2 regions of the Colwellia aquaemaris genome follow, and region 1 is predicted to be linked to the other one. Evidence: predicted binding sites of a transcription regulator. Region 1 holds the regulator's gene; the other holds the start of a gene.
What was found. The regulator sigma-54, encoded in region 1, starts transcription at its own class of promoters, with help from an activator protein. The targets are predictions, from matches to a motif close to GTTGGCACGNNNNTNGNNT.
Positions count from the first base shown of each region.

Region 1 (7,498 bases):
GTTTATCTAGCCCTGTGTGACTTTTTAGTTCTTTATCCCAATATGGATTAGGTAAAAAGCGAGCATCAAAAACATAGTCAGCATCCTGAGGAACGCCATGTTTAAAACCAAAAGATTCGAACACAATTACCATAGAACCAGATTTCTTGCCGAGAATTCTTTCGCGTACTAGATCGGCTAATTGATGCGGTGACAATTGGCTGGTATTTATATACAAGTGCGCACGTGTAGCAATGGGTTCAAGGAGTTGCTTTTCGAGCGCAATCGCTTGGTCAAGAGCGATATTTTGTTTGATCAAGGGGTGCAAGCGTCGAGTTTCACTAAAACGTCGAATGAGATCGCTATCATCTGCGTCTAAATATAATAAATTTAGCTCAACCGCACTGGGCAAATAGTCGATTATTTCTGGTACATCATTAGGATCTGCTGGCATGTTGCGAACATCGAGACTGACGGCAACATTTTCATAATCATTAATGACTGTATGGGTTAGTGCCGGCAATAAATTAACAGGAATGTTGTCAACACAGTAATAGCCTAAGTCTTCTAAAACACGTAGCGCAACACTTTTACCAGATCCCGAGCGACCACTGACAATAATTAGCTTCATTACAATTTAACTCGCTTGTTGGATTAAGTCGAATAGTGCTTGGCTATTGTCACACTTGCGGACTTGTTTACAAAATTGTTTATCACGAAATGTTTGGGCAATGCTTTGTAGTGTACATAGGTGATTTTGGCATTCTTCTTCAGCAACAAATAAGGCGATAAAAATATCTACAGGGCGATGATCAATAGAATCAAAATTAATGGCTTGTTCGGTGGTGATAACGACGGCAATTGGTTTTTCGGCATTTTCTAAACGACCATGTGGAATGGCAATACCATTTCCAATACCTGTAGAGCCCATTTTCTCACGCTTAATTAAGCTCTCTAATAACTGAAATGTATCGTGATTGGGTAATTTCTCTGAAGCTAAGCTACTTAAATATTCTAATACACGTTTTTTGCTGGAGCCCGGAGCTGCACATATTGTGCAGTCCGGAGTTAAGATGTCTTGCAACTTCATAATTACTTCAAAGACCTAATGAGAGGGATATTAGTGTTTACTAATTTTGCCTTTATATTTTAATATTTGGCGGTCGAGCTTATCGATTAATGAATCGATAGAAGCATACATATCGCTATTTTCAGCTTTAGCATGTACTTCACTGCCACTTAGGTGAACCGTTGATTCAGCAATTTGATTAAGCTTTTCAACGGTTAAAACTACATGAACATTGTTTATATGATCAAAATGTCGCTCAAGCTTTTCAAATTTTCCATTAACATAATCACGTAATGAATCGGTAACATCGACATGGTGTCCGGTAAGATTAATTTGCATATGCTTCAATCCTCTTTTTCGGGTAAATAAACCAAACCTACAATAGGCTTTTACGTTGATTCGATGGTGGTATTGAAAGTGATTCGCGATATTTAGCGATAGTGCGTCTTGCTACTTTAATACCTTGTTCTGCCAGAATATCAGCCATTTTGCTATCACTTAGCGGCTTGGCTGGAATTTCTGCAGAAACGAGCTTTTTAATAAGTTCACGAATAGCTGTTGATGAACATTCACCGCCATTTTCGGTACTAACATGACTAGAGAAGAAATACTTTAACTCAAAAATACCTCTTGGCGTATGCATGTACTTTTGCGTAGTAACCCGAGAAATTGTTGACTCATGCATATCAACCGCTTCAGCAATGTCATTCAAAACCATAGGGCGCATTGCCTCTGGCCCGTGTTCGAAGAAGCCTTGCTGGCGTTGCACAATACAATTAGATACTTTTAACAAGGTATCGTTTCGGCTTTCTAAGCTCTTAATAAACCATTTTGCTTCTTGCAAATTTGAGCGAATAAATTGTGAGTCGGTAGAAGATTTCATTGAACGAGACATTGCCGCATATTGCTGATTCACTGAAAGCTTAGGGGCAGTGTCAGGGTTTAATTCGACCGTCCAACGACCATTTTTCTTTTCTACTGAAACATCAGGAATAACATATTGTTCTTCGCTTTTGATAACACTGTCACCTGGGCGAGGGTCAAGGGTTTGGATTAAGCGAATGACTTCACGTAATTGGTCTTCTTTTAAGCGCAGTTTTCGCATTAATTGACGGTAGTCGCGGTTACCAAGTAAATCGATATATTTACTAACAGCTAACTTGCTCTCTTCTAACCATGGCGTATCGCTGGAAAATTGATTTAACTGTATTAATAAACATTCGGGGATGGAACGAGCTGCAACACCAACTGGGTCAAATACGTTGATGCGTTTAAGTACAACTTCAACTTCATCAAGCTCTACGTCTTCTATGCCAACACTTTCCAATATTTCTTCTGCAGATACAGTTAAGTAGCCGGCTTCGTCAACCGCTTCAATAATGGCTGTAGCAATAGCTTGGTCTGTTTCTGTAAAAGGGCTTAGCTCCATTTGCCATAATAAGTGGTCTTGAATAGAGTCTTTAGTTTCACCTTGATAAGTATAATCTTCTGAGGCTGGACCTACCGCACCACTGCTAGCACCGGCACTAAAATTGTCATCCCAAGTGGTATCGTTATTTAACTCTTCCGGAATATCTGTTTTTGCTAAACCTTCGGCTGAGCTTATTTCGTCAATCGTTGGCGCTGAATCTTCGCTACCATCTGAAAGAGTGACTTCTGAGGCTTCGCCAACATTGGCTGAAAAGGCCTCTTCTAAATTATCAGGGGTGCTTTCTGAAGTGTTTACTTGATTTTCATCCATTTCAAGCAGCGGATTACTTTCAAGCGCTTCCTGAATCTCTTGCTGTAAGTCTAAAGTCGACAGTTGCAACAACTTAATTGCTTGTTGCAATTGCGGGGTCATGGTTAACTGTTGTCCGATACGGAGCTGCAGAGTAGGACGCATTTAGGTTTTCTTTTCCCTGTTACTATTTAACACATTGTTATTTTATTGCTAAAGCCTGCTATTAACTATAGCGTGAATTGTTCGCCTAGGTATACATCTCTTACATGTTGATTTGCAAGAATTTGATCCGCGTCACCTTCTGCAATTAGTTCACCATGGCTAACAATATAGGCATGTTCACATACGTCTAAGGTCTCTCGTACGTTGTGGTCGGTTATCAAAATACCTATGCCTCGTTCTTTTAAGTGTAGGATAATTTTTTTTATATCACCTACTGAAATTGGATCAACACCGGCAAATGGCTCATCTAATAAAATAAATTTAGGATCGGCGGCAAGAGCGCGAGCAATTTCAACTCGGCGACGTTCGCCACCAGATAAGCTCATTCCTAAATTATCTTTAATATGGCCGATATTAAATTCTTCTAATAAATGCTCAAGCTTTTCTTCTTTCTCGATATCTGATAATGATTTTCGAGTTTGTAAAATGGCCATGATGTTGTCATATACAGACAATTTTCGAAATATAGAGGCTTCTTGCGGTAAGTAGCCAATACCTTTGCGAGCACGTTCATGCATTGGCAGTAATGTTAAGTCTTCGTCATTTAATACGATGGCACCGCTATCATTGTTTACTAAGCCTACAATCATATAAAATGAGGTTGTTTTACCGGCGCCATTAGGGCCAAGTAAGCCGACAATTTGTCCAGCCGATACTTTTAAACTAACGTTTTTAACAACCTTTCGGCCTTTATAAGATTTCGCTAAACCCGTTGCAGATAATGTAGATTTTGACATTTAGTTCTGCTTTTCCTTTTTCTCTTTCGGTAATTCAGGTTTGTTTTTAGGTTGTAGCACTGTTTCAACAACCGTATTTTCTAAGCTTTCAGCATTGACGTATTCAGTTTCAAAGTTATAGGTGATTTTATTACCACTGACTTCACTGCCTTCTTGGGTTAGTAAGGCGTTGCCTGAAATAATGACGATTTTTTTTGCTGGTTCATATCTAATTTCATTAGCTTGTAAGTTAATTGGGCTGCCGTCTTCTAAGGTTTGTGCAAATGTAGCAGGTGAGCCTTTGGCAATATAAATTTTATCTTCGCTTTTGTCTTGGGCAATAACTTGCACTAACTCTGCGTTAATGGTGAGCGTGCCTTGCGAGATAATGACATTGTCGATATAGCTGAATATCTTGTTTTTTAGATCAGCGGCCTGTCGAGAAGAAGAAATTTTAATTTCTTGGTCAACATCAAATTTTTCAGCATTCACTGCCGGTGTTAAGAATATTGCCGTAGCAATGCAAGCTAAGCTAACTTTTAGTTTTTTTGTAAATGGTTTGTACATGTTCGGTCAATGTCATCTGAGTTGTGTTTAAGTCTACAATTAATCCTGAGCCATACATAGTAAATCCTTTACCTAATATCAGAATAGTTTGTTCTGAGCTAATAATATTACTTTTTAAGTCCATTTCTAAATTTTTGCCGTGTACTTCTTGTATTAAGCTTTCCTTGTCAGTAGCAATTAAGCGTACGCGATTTTCCAATCTAACTCGATTGTTATTATACAGTGTGCCTTCGTTAGCGGTTACTTGCCACGTTGGTTTGTTGTTTTTTGGGTATAAGGTATAACGCGGATACTCAAAGTGTGTGACATCTAATTGTGCATAATGTTCCATGCGTTGTGCTTCTACAACGTAAGATATATCGCCAGCTTCTTGATAAATATCACTATTTAAATTTTCTGCGATGAACTCTGGCTCATTACTGTTATCGAGTATATTGGTGTCAACGTCTTTAGCGTTATACCACTCCATTAAGCCATAAGTGCCAACAGCAAAAATAAAAAAAGCTATTGCTGCACCGTATATTCTATTCATATGCTTGCGCCTGTGGCATGCTCTAGCGTACTTTGACTTTGCATAATTAAATCGCAGGATTCACGAACGGCGCCAAAACCACCACGGGTATAAGTAATATAATCACAAGTATTTAATATTGCTGGATGAGCGTCATTTACAGCAATACTTAAGCCAACGTAATTTAAGCACTCAAAATCGGGCATATCGTCGCCAATATAGGCAATTTGTTCAGGTGTTAAATTCAGTGATTTTGCCATTGCTTTTAGTGCTGGTAACTTATCTTCTTGTCCTTGCACTATATGTTTAACGTTTAAGGCAGTCATGCGGGTTTGCACTATATTCGATTTTCGACCAGTAATAACAGCAACATCAACACCACTTGCTCCCAGCGCTTTTATGCCATAACCATCCTTAGTGTGAAAGGCTTTTAACTCTTCGCCAGCATTGCCTAAATATATGCGACCATCAGAAAAAACGCCGTCAATATCGCAAATGAAAAGTTTAATATTTTTAGCTTTTTGCCAAATGTTATCAGCTACTTCACCGTATAAACTGTTCAAAGTTATAACACTCCAGATTTAAGTAAATCATGCATATTCATGGCGCCAATAGGTTGGTTATTTTGATCAACTATAATCAAACCATTAATCTTTTTATCTTCCATAATCTTCAATGCTTCTGCTGCTAGCATATCTTGTTTAGCAACATAAGGTTGCTTGGTCATTACGCTAGTAATTGTATCTTGATGAATATCGACTTTTGCATCTAATATTCGACGTAAATCACCGTCGGTAAACAATCCAATCAAGGTGTTGTTGTTATCTGTAACCGCGGTCATACCTAAGCCTTTAAGTGACATTTCCACTAAGGCATCTTTGATTTTAGCATCAGCATTAACCACTGGGATACGGTCATCTTTATGCATTATATCTGTTAAACGCAATAGTAAACGCTTGCCTAAACTACCGCCTGGATGTGATAAGGCAAAATCATCGGCGGTAAAACCACGTGCATTTAATAGTGCGACAGCGATAGCATCACCCATAACTAACGTAGCTGTGGTACTGGACGTTGGCGCTAAGCCTAATGGACAGGCTTCTTGTGAAACTTTGACACAAATATGGTGATCGGCGAGTTTTGCTAATGTTGAATCAGTATTGCCGGTCATGGCAATGAGTTTGGCTCCGATGCGTTTAATAACAGGAATAATGGCGAGTACTTCGCCAGTTTCACCGGAATTTGAAATGGTCATCACCACATCATCAAGCGTGATCATACCTAGGTCTCCATGGCTGGCTTCCCCCGGATGAACAAAAAAGGATGGTGTGCCTGTGCTGGCTAATGTTGCCGCTATTTTTCCACCAATGTGCCCTGATTTTCCCATGCCGATAACAATAACTCGACCTTTACAGTTAAACATCAGCTGACAAGCTTGCGCAAATTCATCATTAATAAATGAAGCTAATTCTGCTATGGCGTTTTGTTCTATTTCAATAACGTTTTTTGCTAATTGCTTAAAATTTTTCATCTTATAAACCGCAAGTTATGCTTTAAGCTGACTAAAAAGTAAAATTTGATAACCAATAAATACCGCTAATAATAGTAAACCTTTTGCGCGTGTGATGCGAAACTTACCACTGCGGCTAAAACAGAGAATAAACAACAAAAAGGTTGTGGCAAGCATATAAGGTGCATCGCGAGATGCTGCTGCTTGATCAATAGCGCCAGGAGAAATTAATCCAGCCAATGATAGTACTGCGAGAATATTAAAGATATTTGAGCCAATGATATTACCTAAAGCTAAGTCATCTTCTTTTTTAATTATACTCATAATACTGGCGGCAAGCTCAGGCAAACTTGTGCCAACAGCTATTACCGTTAAACCAATGACTAAATCGCTTATACCGAAAGCTTTGGCAATAAAGATTGAAGAGTCAACCAAATAATTGGCGCTAAGAGGCAGAAATATCATGCCAAATATTAACCAGAAAAATGATCTTGGTTTACTTACCGCCTCAGGCACTTCTTGTTCAGCTTCTAGCACCATTTTGTCATCAATTGGGTTTTGCTTAGCGCGCTTTAATGTCACCATTAATAAGATTGCTAGATACGACACAAAACCGATAATTAATATTAAGCCTTCAATAAAGCTAAAATTACTATTTGCCAACATATAAGTTGCGATTGCGGTGATCAGTAAAATTAATGGGATTTCTCGTTTAATGGTTGAAGAGGAAACTGATAAGGGATGAAATAAAGCCGTTAAACCTAGTACCAATGCGATATTGGTAATGTTTGAACCTATAGCATTACCGACCGCTGTATCAGGGTTACCTTGAAAAGAGGCCGTTCCAGCAATCATCATTTCAGGCGCTGACGAGCCCATGGCGACAATAGTTAAACCAATGATCATAGGAGAAATGCCATAATTTCGTGCTAATGATGAGGCACCAAATACAAATTTGTCTGCACTCCACACTAAAGTGATTAGTGAAAGCAATAAGATCAAAATTTGGACGAACATTCAAAGCTCCTGTTGGCTAGGTAATTTACAATTTTGTGCGAATAATGAAATAAAGAGGAATTATAAACCAATGTTGGAATTTGATGACACCCTACTAATACTCATAACTGCTGATTTTGCCAACAAGTTTGTCGGGCAAAGATCATTATAAACTTTTTCTAAAATTTTTGGCAGATGCATTCAG
Region 1 covers NZ_BAAJLV010000001.1:433,668-441,165, forward strand. The annotation lists gene rapZ (RNase adapter RapZ) at 1-610, opposite strand, end outside; gene ptsN (PTS IIA-like nitrogen regulatory protein PtsN) at 617-1,069, opposite strand; gene hpf (ribosome hibernation promoting factor) at 1,100-1,387, opposite strand; gene AC27HL_RS01975 (RNA polymerase factor sigma-54) at 1,425-2,933, opposite strand; gene lptB (LPS export ABC transporter ATP-binding protein) at 2,999-3,730, opposite strand; gene lptA (lipopolysaccharide transport periplasmic protein LptA) at 3,731-4,276, opposite strand; gene lptC (LPS export ABC transporter periplasmic protein LptC) at 4,242-4,808, opposite strand; gene kdsC (3-deoxy-manno-octulosonate-8-phosphatase KdsC) at 4,805-5,356, opposite strand; gene AC27HL_RS02000 (KpsF/GutQ family sugar-phosphate isomerase) at 5,353-6,318, opposite strand; gene AC27HL_RS02005 (calcium/sodium antiporter) at 6,334-7,314, opposite strand.

Region 2 (7,498 bases), 410 kb from region 1:
GGGGCGTATGGTTTCTAAGCTTGCCCATCAAATTCGAACGCCCCTTTCTGCTGCCATCTTGTATGGGGCAAATTTAAGTAATAAAAAACTAACGGAAAGCGCTCGTGATAATTTTCAAAGTAAACTGGTGTCGCGACTACAAGACTTAGAGCAGCAGGTAAATGATATGCTGCTGTTTGCCAAAAGTGGTAAGCAAGCCGTGGTGGAGCCAATAAGCATTAATCAACTTATTGAGCAAGCAAAACAGTCCATTGAGCCGCAAATAACTGAAGCCGACGCAAAAGTGAATCTGCATTTTTGTCAACAAGGTTGTGAAATTCTCGGTAATGTCACGGCATTATCTGGCGCTATTCAAAACTTAATTCATAACAGTATTGCGGTTATTAAATCGAATGCTGTAATTGATATCAGTGCGTACTGCAAAGACGAATATGCATATATTAGCGTTCGAGATAATGGTCAAGGGATCAGTGCAGAGCTTGCTGACAAAATTTTTGAGCCTTTTTATACCTCAAGAAGCCAAGGTACTGGTTTAGGCTTAGCAGTTGTTAAGTCTGTCGCTAATGCGCATCAAGGAGAAGTTCGCTTACTTAGCCAACCCGGTGAAGGAGCACATTTTTGTTTAAAAATCCCAAAGTTAATGAATAGTCAATATGATGCAGAGCAAGCAGTGCCTGAACATCATAATGTTTGTCTAGAAGGAGTACAATAATGAGTTCAAGTAAAATCATGGTCGTTGAAGATGATACTGGCTTGCGCGAAGCACTTGTTGATACTTTATTATTAGCTGGCTATCAATGTGTACCTGTAGAGTCGGGTGAAGATGCACTTGTTGCCCTTAAAACTCACACAGTAGACCTTGTTGTTAGTGATGTACAGATGGGCGGTATGTCGGGCTTGTCATTATTGAAAAGTATTCGTCATAGCTATCCCAAGCTACCAGTTTTAATTATGACAGCATACGGCACTATTGATGATGCCGTTCAAGCGATGAAAGATGGTGCCTGTAATTATATGGCAAAACCATTTGCTCCCGAAGTATTGTTGAATATGGTTAATCAGTATGTGCCGCTACAAATTCAAGATGAATGCGAGCCTGTCGCGGCTGACAAAACTAGTGTTGAATTATTAACCTTAGCTAAAAAAGTTGCTAGCACTGAAGCTTCTGTTATGGTTTTAGGCCCAAGTGGTTCAGGTAAGGAAGTACTTGCTCAGTATATTCATAAATTTTCGCCGCGAAGCCAAGCCCCGTTTGTGGCAATCAACTGCGCCGCAATCCCAGAAAACATGTTAGAAGCAACCTTGTTTGGTTATGAAAAAGGTGCTTTTACAGGTGCAATTCAAGCCTGCCCTGGGAAATTTGAACAAGCACAAGGCGGTACCATTTTACTTGATGAAATAACTGAGATGGACCTTGGCCTGCAAGCGAAAATTTTACGAGTTTTGCAGGAAAGAGAAGTTGAACGCCTCGGTGGTCGTAAAACCATTAGTTTGGATGTTCGTGTGATCGCAACCAGCAACCGAGACTTAAAAGAGGCGGTTAGTGAGGGGGTATTCCGTGAGGATTTATACTATCGCCTGAATGTGTTTCCATTAACTTGGCTGCCGTTAAACCAACGCCGAGATGATATTATACCGTTGGCACAACATTTGATTGCGCGAATATGCCAAAAAGACGGCAATGTTATCCCTGAATTAACAACAGCAGCGCGCAGTAAACTTTTCGCATACGATTGGCCTGGCAATGTGCGAGAACTAGACAATGTTGTGCAACGAGCGCTTATTTTACAAAGTGATCGTTGTATTGATGCTGGCGACTTGCTTATTGATAATTTTGAACCACCAAAAGCACAAGACACTGCCATAGCAGCTGCAAAAGACGACAAGCTCGGTAGTGAATTAAAACTGCAAGAGCATCAAATCATTCTTGATACTCTGCACGCTTGCCAAGGTAGTCGTAAAGATGTAGCTGAGCGCTTAGGTATTAGTCCGCGTACACTACGTTATAAAATTGCTCGAATGCGTGATAGTGGTATTCAAATACCAGCTTAAGCATTTGCTAAAAAAATTCCACAGTAAAAGCTTTAATGCTGTTACTTGAGAATACCCGCGAAGTCATAAAAACAACCTTAATTAGGTTGTTTTTTCTTTTCCGTAAATAAAAAACATACCTTGGCTAACATTCTAGTTCAATTTTAATTCTAAGCTTAAGATATTGAAAATATTTATTTTATTTTGCTATGCTTCTTGGTTTTTAGAATGTTGACAGTGAATTACATTTACTCAAATCAATGTTGTTCCGTCCTTGGCATCAAGCTTGCTTTATTCACTATAAATATTGAGTAACAAGAAATTGACGCAAGCGAGTTAATCATGGATATCAAAAGCAATTCTTTATATGCACAAATGCAAAGTATGTCGATGGAAGCTATGGGTAATCGCTTACCTATCGGTGAAAATAGCATAGGTACCCCAGCTGTTAGTAAAGCGGGAAGTGATTTTGGCAGTTTGTTAAAAGATGCCGTTAATACCGTTAATGATTTGCAAAAAGACACTGGTGCTAAGCGCACGGCCTTTGAAATGGGCGATCGCAGTGTTACACTTGCCGATACTATGATAGCAGCGTCAAAGTCAGGTATTGCCTTTGATGCGACCGTTCAAGTTCGTAATAAGTTTGTTGAAGCTTATAAAGAAATTATGAGTATGCCGGTATAGATGCTCAGTTGTTAATTGAAAAATAAAGCAAACATTTTGCGGAGAAAATAAGTGGCAGATTCAGCAAATAACACCGGATTAGCACTAGCAGATAATAGCAGCGATATAGTTGCCAACGATAATGATGACAATATTGTTGGTGAGCAAAAATCGGGTTTAGCTGGCGTTATGGGGAATGTTGATTTTTTACGTCAAATCACCATTGTTATGGCACTGGCAATTTGTTTGGCTATTGCTATTTTTGTCATCATGTGGGCGAATCAGCCTGAATATCGTATCCTGGCTAAACTTCCAACCGAGCAGCTTATTAAAACCATGGATACTCTAGATGCCAATGGTTATAAAGATGCCTACCGTCAAGAAAATAATACAATTTCGGTACAAAGTGAAGACTACCAAGATATAAAGTTAATGTTAGCGCGTGAAGGTTTGGGTGATAGCCCTGCCGAAGGCTCTGAAATTATCATGCAAGACATGGGCTTTGGTGTAAGTCAGCGCTTAGAAACGGAAAGATTAAAACATTCTCGTGAACAACAGCTAGCACGTACAATTGAAGAGTTGCAGTCTATCTCTCGTGCTCGTGTTTTATTGGCTATTCCGCGTGAAAATGTTTTTGCCAAACGTGCCAAAAATCCTTCTGCTACAGCAGTATTAACTATGCGCCGAGGGCGAATTCTTTCCGAAGAAGAGGTTGATTCGGTTGTTGATATTATCGCGTCAGCTGTGCAAGGCTTAGATCCTAACCGTGTGACTGTGACCGATCAAAATGGTCGTTTGCTTAACTCTGGTTCGCAGGACTCTGTTTCTTCTCGTTCACGCAAAGAATTTGAAATCGAACAAAAACGCGAAAAAGAATACATGGATAAAATCGATTCGATTTTAATCCCAGTTGTTGGTTTAGGTAACTATACGGCACAAGTAGATGTTGCTATGGACTTTACCAATACCGAAGAAACTCAACGGCGTTACAACCCAGACTTGCCAGCGCTTCGCAGCGAGATGAAAGTTGAAGATAATACTATTGGTGGCTTACTTGGAGGGATCCCAGGCGCACTAACTAACCAACCCCCTCTTGATAGTAATATTCCTGAAAATGCAACTGGTGGTGCTCAACAACAAACTATGCCGGGGCGCAAGCATACTGAATCTACCCGTAATTATGAACTAGACGAAGCGATTAGTTATACCAAGCAACAAACGGGTGTTATTCATAGAATTAGCGTGTCAGTAGCGCTAGACTATTTGCCAGTTGCTGGTGGAGAAGGAGAGCCTACGTCTACACCACGTACAGTACAGGAAATGGCTAATATTCGCCGTTTATTACAAGGTAGTATTGGTTTTGATTTACAACGAGGTGACACGCTTGAAGTAGTCACATTACCGTTTTCTCGCGCAGAAGTTGAAGATGTTGCCGAAGTGCCATTGTGGCGAGATCCTGTTATTTTTAAATATGCGAAATTGTTAGGTGCGTTAATTTTAATCGCAATATTATTGTTTGCCGTTGTTCGCCCAATGCTGAAACGCTTAATCTATCCTGACCAAACTCCGAATGATTATGGTGAGAAATCATTAGATAGTCATATTGATTTAGGCGATGAAACTATGGATATGCTAACGTCTGAATTTGATGCCGGAGCAGTTGGTTTTGCGCCAGATGGTAGCTTACAATTACCTGACTTACATCGTGATGAAGACATTTTAAAAGCAGTTCGAGCACTAGTAGCGAATGAGCCAGAATTATCCTCGCAGGCAGTTAAAAGTTGGTTAAACGAAGATGAGTGATGAAACACAAGAAATCGCAGAAATTCCATCTGCGGGTGCATTTGACGTCAGTAAACTTGATGGTGGCGAAAAGGCTGCAATTTTATTATTGAGTCTTTCTGAAGAAGATGCAGCACAAATTTTAAAACACTTAGAGCCAAAGCAAGTGCAGAAAGTGGGTACGATTATGGCGGGTATGGAAGACTTTACCCAACAGAAAATTACCGCAGTGCACAAGTTGTTTATTGAAGAAATACAGAACTTCTCAACCATAGGTTTCCAAAGTGAGGAGTTTGTTAGAAAAGCATTAACAGCTGCATTAGGTGAAGACAAAGCCGGTAATTTGATTGACCAAATTGTAATGGGTGGTGGCGCTAAAGGTTTAGATTCATTGAAATGGATGGACTCTAAGCAAGTGGCCAACATTATTCGTAATGAGCATCCACAAATTCAAACTATTGTTTTATCTTACTTAGAGCCAGAGCAATCTGCGGAAATTATGACGCAATTTGCTGATAAAATTCGTCTTGATTTAATGATGCGTATTGCTAACTTAGAAGAAGTGCAACCGGCAGCATTGCAAGAATTGAATGAAATTATGGAAAAACAATTTGCAGGTCAAGCAGGTGCGCAAGCTGCGAAAATGGGCGGCTTAAAAGCTGCTGCTGACATCATGAACTATTTAGATACCAATGTAGAAGGTATGTTAATGGACTCAATTCGTGAACACGATGAAGAAATGAGTCAGCAAATTCAAGACTTGATGTTTGTCTTTGAAAACCTTGCCGATGTTGATGATCGAGGTATTCAAGCTATTTTACGTGAAGTTCAACAAGATGCATTAATGAAAGCTATTAAAGGTGCTGATGAAGCGTTGAAAGAAAAAATCCTGGCTAATATGTCTAAACGTGCAGCGGAAATGCTGGCGGATGATCTTGAAGCCATGGGACCAGTACGTATTAGTGAAGTTGAAGCGGCACAGAAAGAAATCCTATCGGTTGCTCGCCGATTGTCTGATTCTGGTGAGATCATGCTAGGTGGCGCTGGAGGCGGCGATGAATTCTTATAATCTACAATTAAATTTGATGTTTTTCTAATGAAAGAGCCTACTCAGCCTCAAGACTCATCAATCATATCTGATGATATTGATACTTGGTCATTGCCTGATGTTAAGCCTATGGCTGATGATGATGGCAAAACAAATGCCTTAGGTAAGTCACGTCAATGGCGTTATGAGCCGCCAGAAGAAACTGAAGTTGCAGAGCCAATACCATTAACGGCTGAAGAAATAGAAGAAATTCGTCAAGCGGCTTATGATGAAGGGTTCAGCCAAGGTAAAGAAGATGGCTTTGCTGCGGGGTTTGAAGAAGGTAAAGCGGCCGGGCATCAAGAAGGGTTAACAACAGGCCATGAAGAAGGCGTAAACGCGGGGCTAGCGGAAGGTAAAGAAGTTAGCGATCAACAAATAGCGGCAATGCAATCATTAATGGAGCAGTTACATCAACCTCTAGCTAATGTTGAAAAAAATGTTGAAGCACAATTACTACAACTTGTTGTGCAGCTAACCCACGCGGTTACTGGGCATGAAGCGAAAACTAATCCTGATATTTTATTGTCTGCCATATCAGAAGGCATTAAGGCCTTGCCTGGACAAGATGCCCAAACGCAAATTCTGCTTAACCCACAAGATATAAAGTTGGTAGAGCAAAAGTTTGGTATGGGCCATATCGAACAACAAGGTTGGCGGTTATTGGCAGCCCCACAACTGCCGGTTGGTAGTTGTCAAATTGAAAATAGCACCTCTAATATAGATCTCAATATAAAATCTCGTTTGAGTGAGGTTTTGGAATCGTTTTTGCAAGAAGCTTTGCATCAGTAAAATTCTACTAAAAGTGTCAAAAACTTTTTATGGTTGATATAACCCGAGTAACTCAACGCCTTAAAAACTGTGAAAAACTAGTGCATCCGCATCGAATTTCTGTTGCGGGGCGTTTAGTGCGTGTTGTTGGTTTGACGCTAGAAGCTGTTGGCGTGAAAGCACATGTCGGCAGTCAATGTTTAGTTGAAACTGCACATGGTGATCTTATTGCTGAAGTTGTAGGTTTCTCAAAAGACATTACTTTCCTAATGCCTGAACAAAGTTTGCAAGGCGTATCACCTGGTGCACGTGTTGTACCGCTTTCTACCAAAGCGCGACTACCTTTATCAATGGACTTACTCGGCCGGGTTGTTGATGGTGTAGGTAAACCCCTTGATGGTAAAGGGCCTATTAAAGCATCGGAAAGTTACCAGCGGGACAGTAAACCGATTAACCCACTTTCGCGCCGTGCTATAACCGAGCCACTTGATGTTGGTGTTCGATCAATTAATAGTTTTTTAACTGTTGGAACCGGACAACGTATGGGCTTATTTGCTGGCTCAGGTGTGGGCAAAAGTGTGTTATTGGGCATGATGACCCGTGGCACCTCTGCTGATGTTATTGTGGTTGGTTTAATTGGTGAACGTGGTCGAGAAGTTAAAGAATTTATTGAAGAAATATTAGGTGAAGAAGGCAGAAAACGCTCTGTAGTGGTGGCTGCACCGGCAGATAATTCGCCATTAATGCGCTTAAAAGGCTGTGAAACTGCAGTTCAAATAAGTGAATATTTTCGCGACCAAGGGTTAAATGTATTATTGCTAATCGACTCCATTACTCGTTACGCCCAAGCTCAGCGGGAAATAGCGTTAGCCGTTGGTGAGCCACCGGCAACAAAAGGTTATCCACCTTCGGTATTTTCTAAATTACCGCAACTGGTAGAGCGTGCCGGAAATGGTGGGGATGGCCAAGGTTCAATTACCGCATTTTTCACGGTTTTAACCGAAGGTGATGATTTACAAGACCCTATTGCTGATGCCGCGCGGGCAATATTGGATGGTCATATTGTTTTATCTCGAAGCTTGGCAGATGCAGGTCACTATCCTGCGGTTGATATTGAAGGTTCAATTAGCCGAGTAATGCCTATGGTTACCAGTGAAGAACACC
Region 2 covers NZ_BAAJLV010000001.1:841,474-848,971, forward strand. The annotation lists gene AC27HL_RS03730 (sensor histidine kinase) at 1-712, shown strand, start outside; gene AC27HL_RS03735 (sigma-54-dependent transcriptional regulator) at 712-2,052, shown strand; gene fliE (flagellar hook-basal body complex protein FliE) at 2,374-2,715, shown strand; gene fliF (flagellar basal-body MS-ring/collar protein FliF) at 2,767-4,497, shown strand; gene fliG (flagellar motor switch protein FliG) at 4,490-5,545, shown strand; gene fliH (flagellar assembly protein FliH) at 5,573-6,355, shown strand; gene fliI (flagellar protein export ATPase FliI) at 6,385-7,498, shown strand, end outside.
Region 2: a site for sigma-54 is predicted at 2,305-2,323, ahead of fliE (flagellar hook-basal body complex protein FliE). Genes of this name have one in related genera too.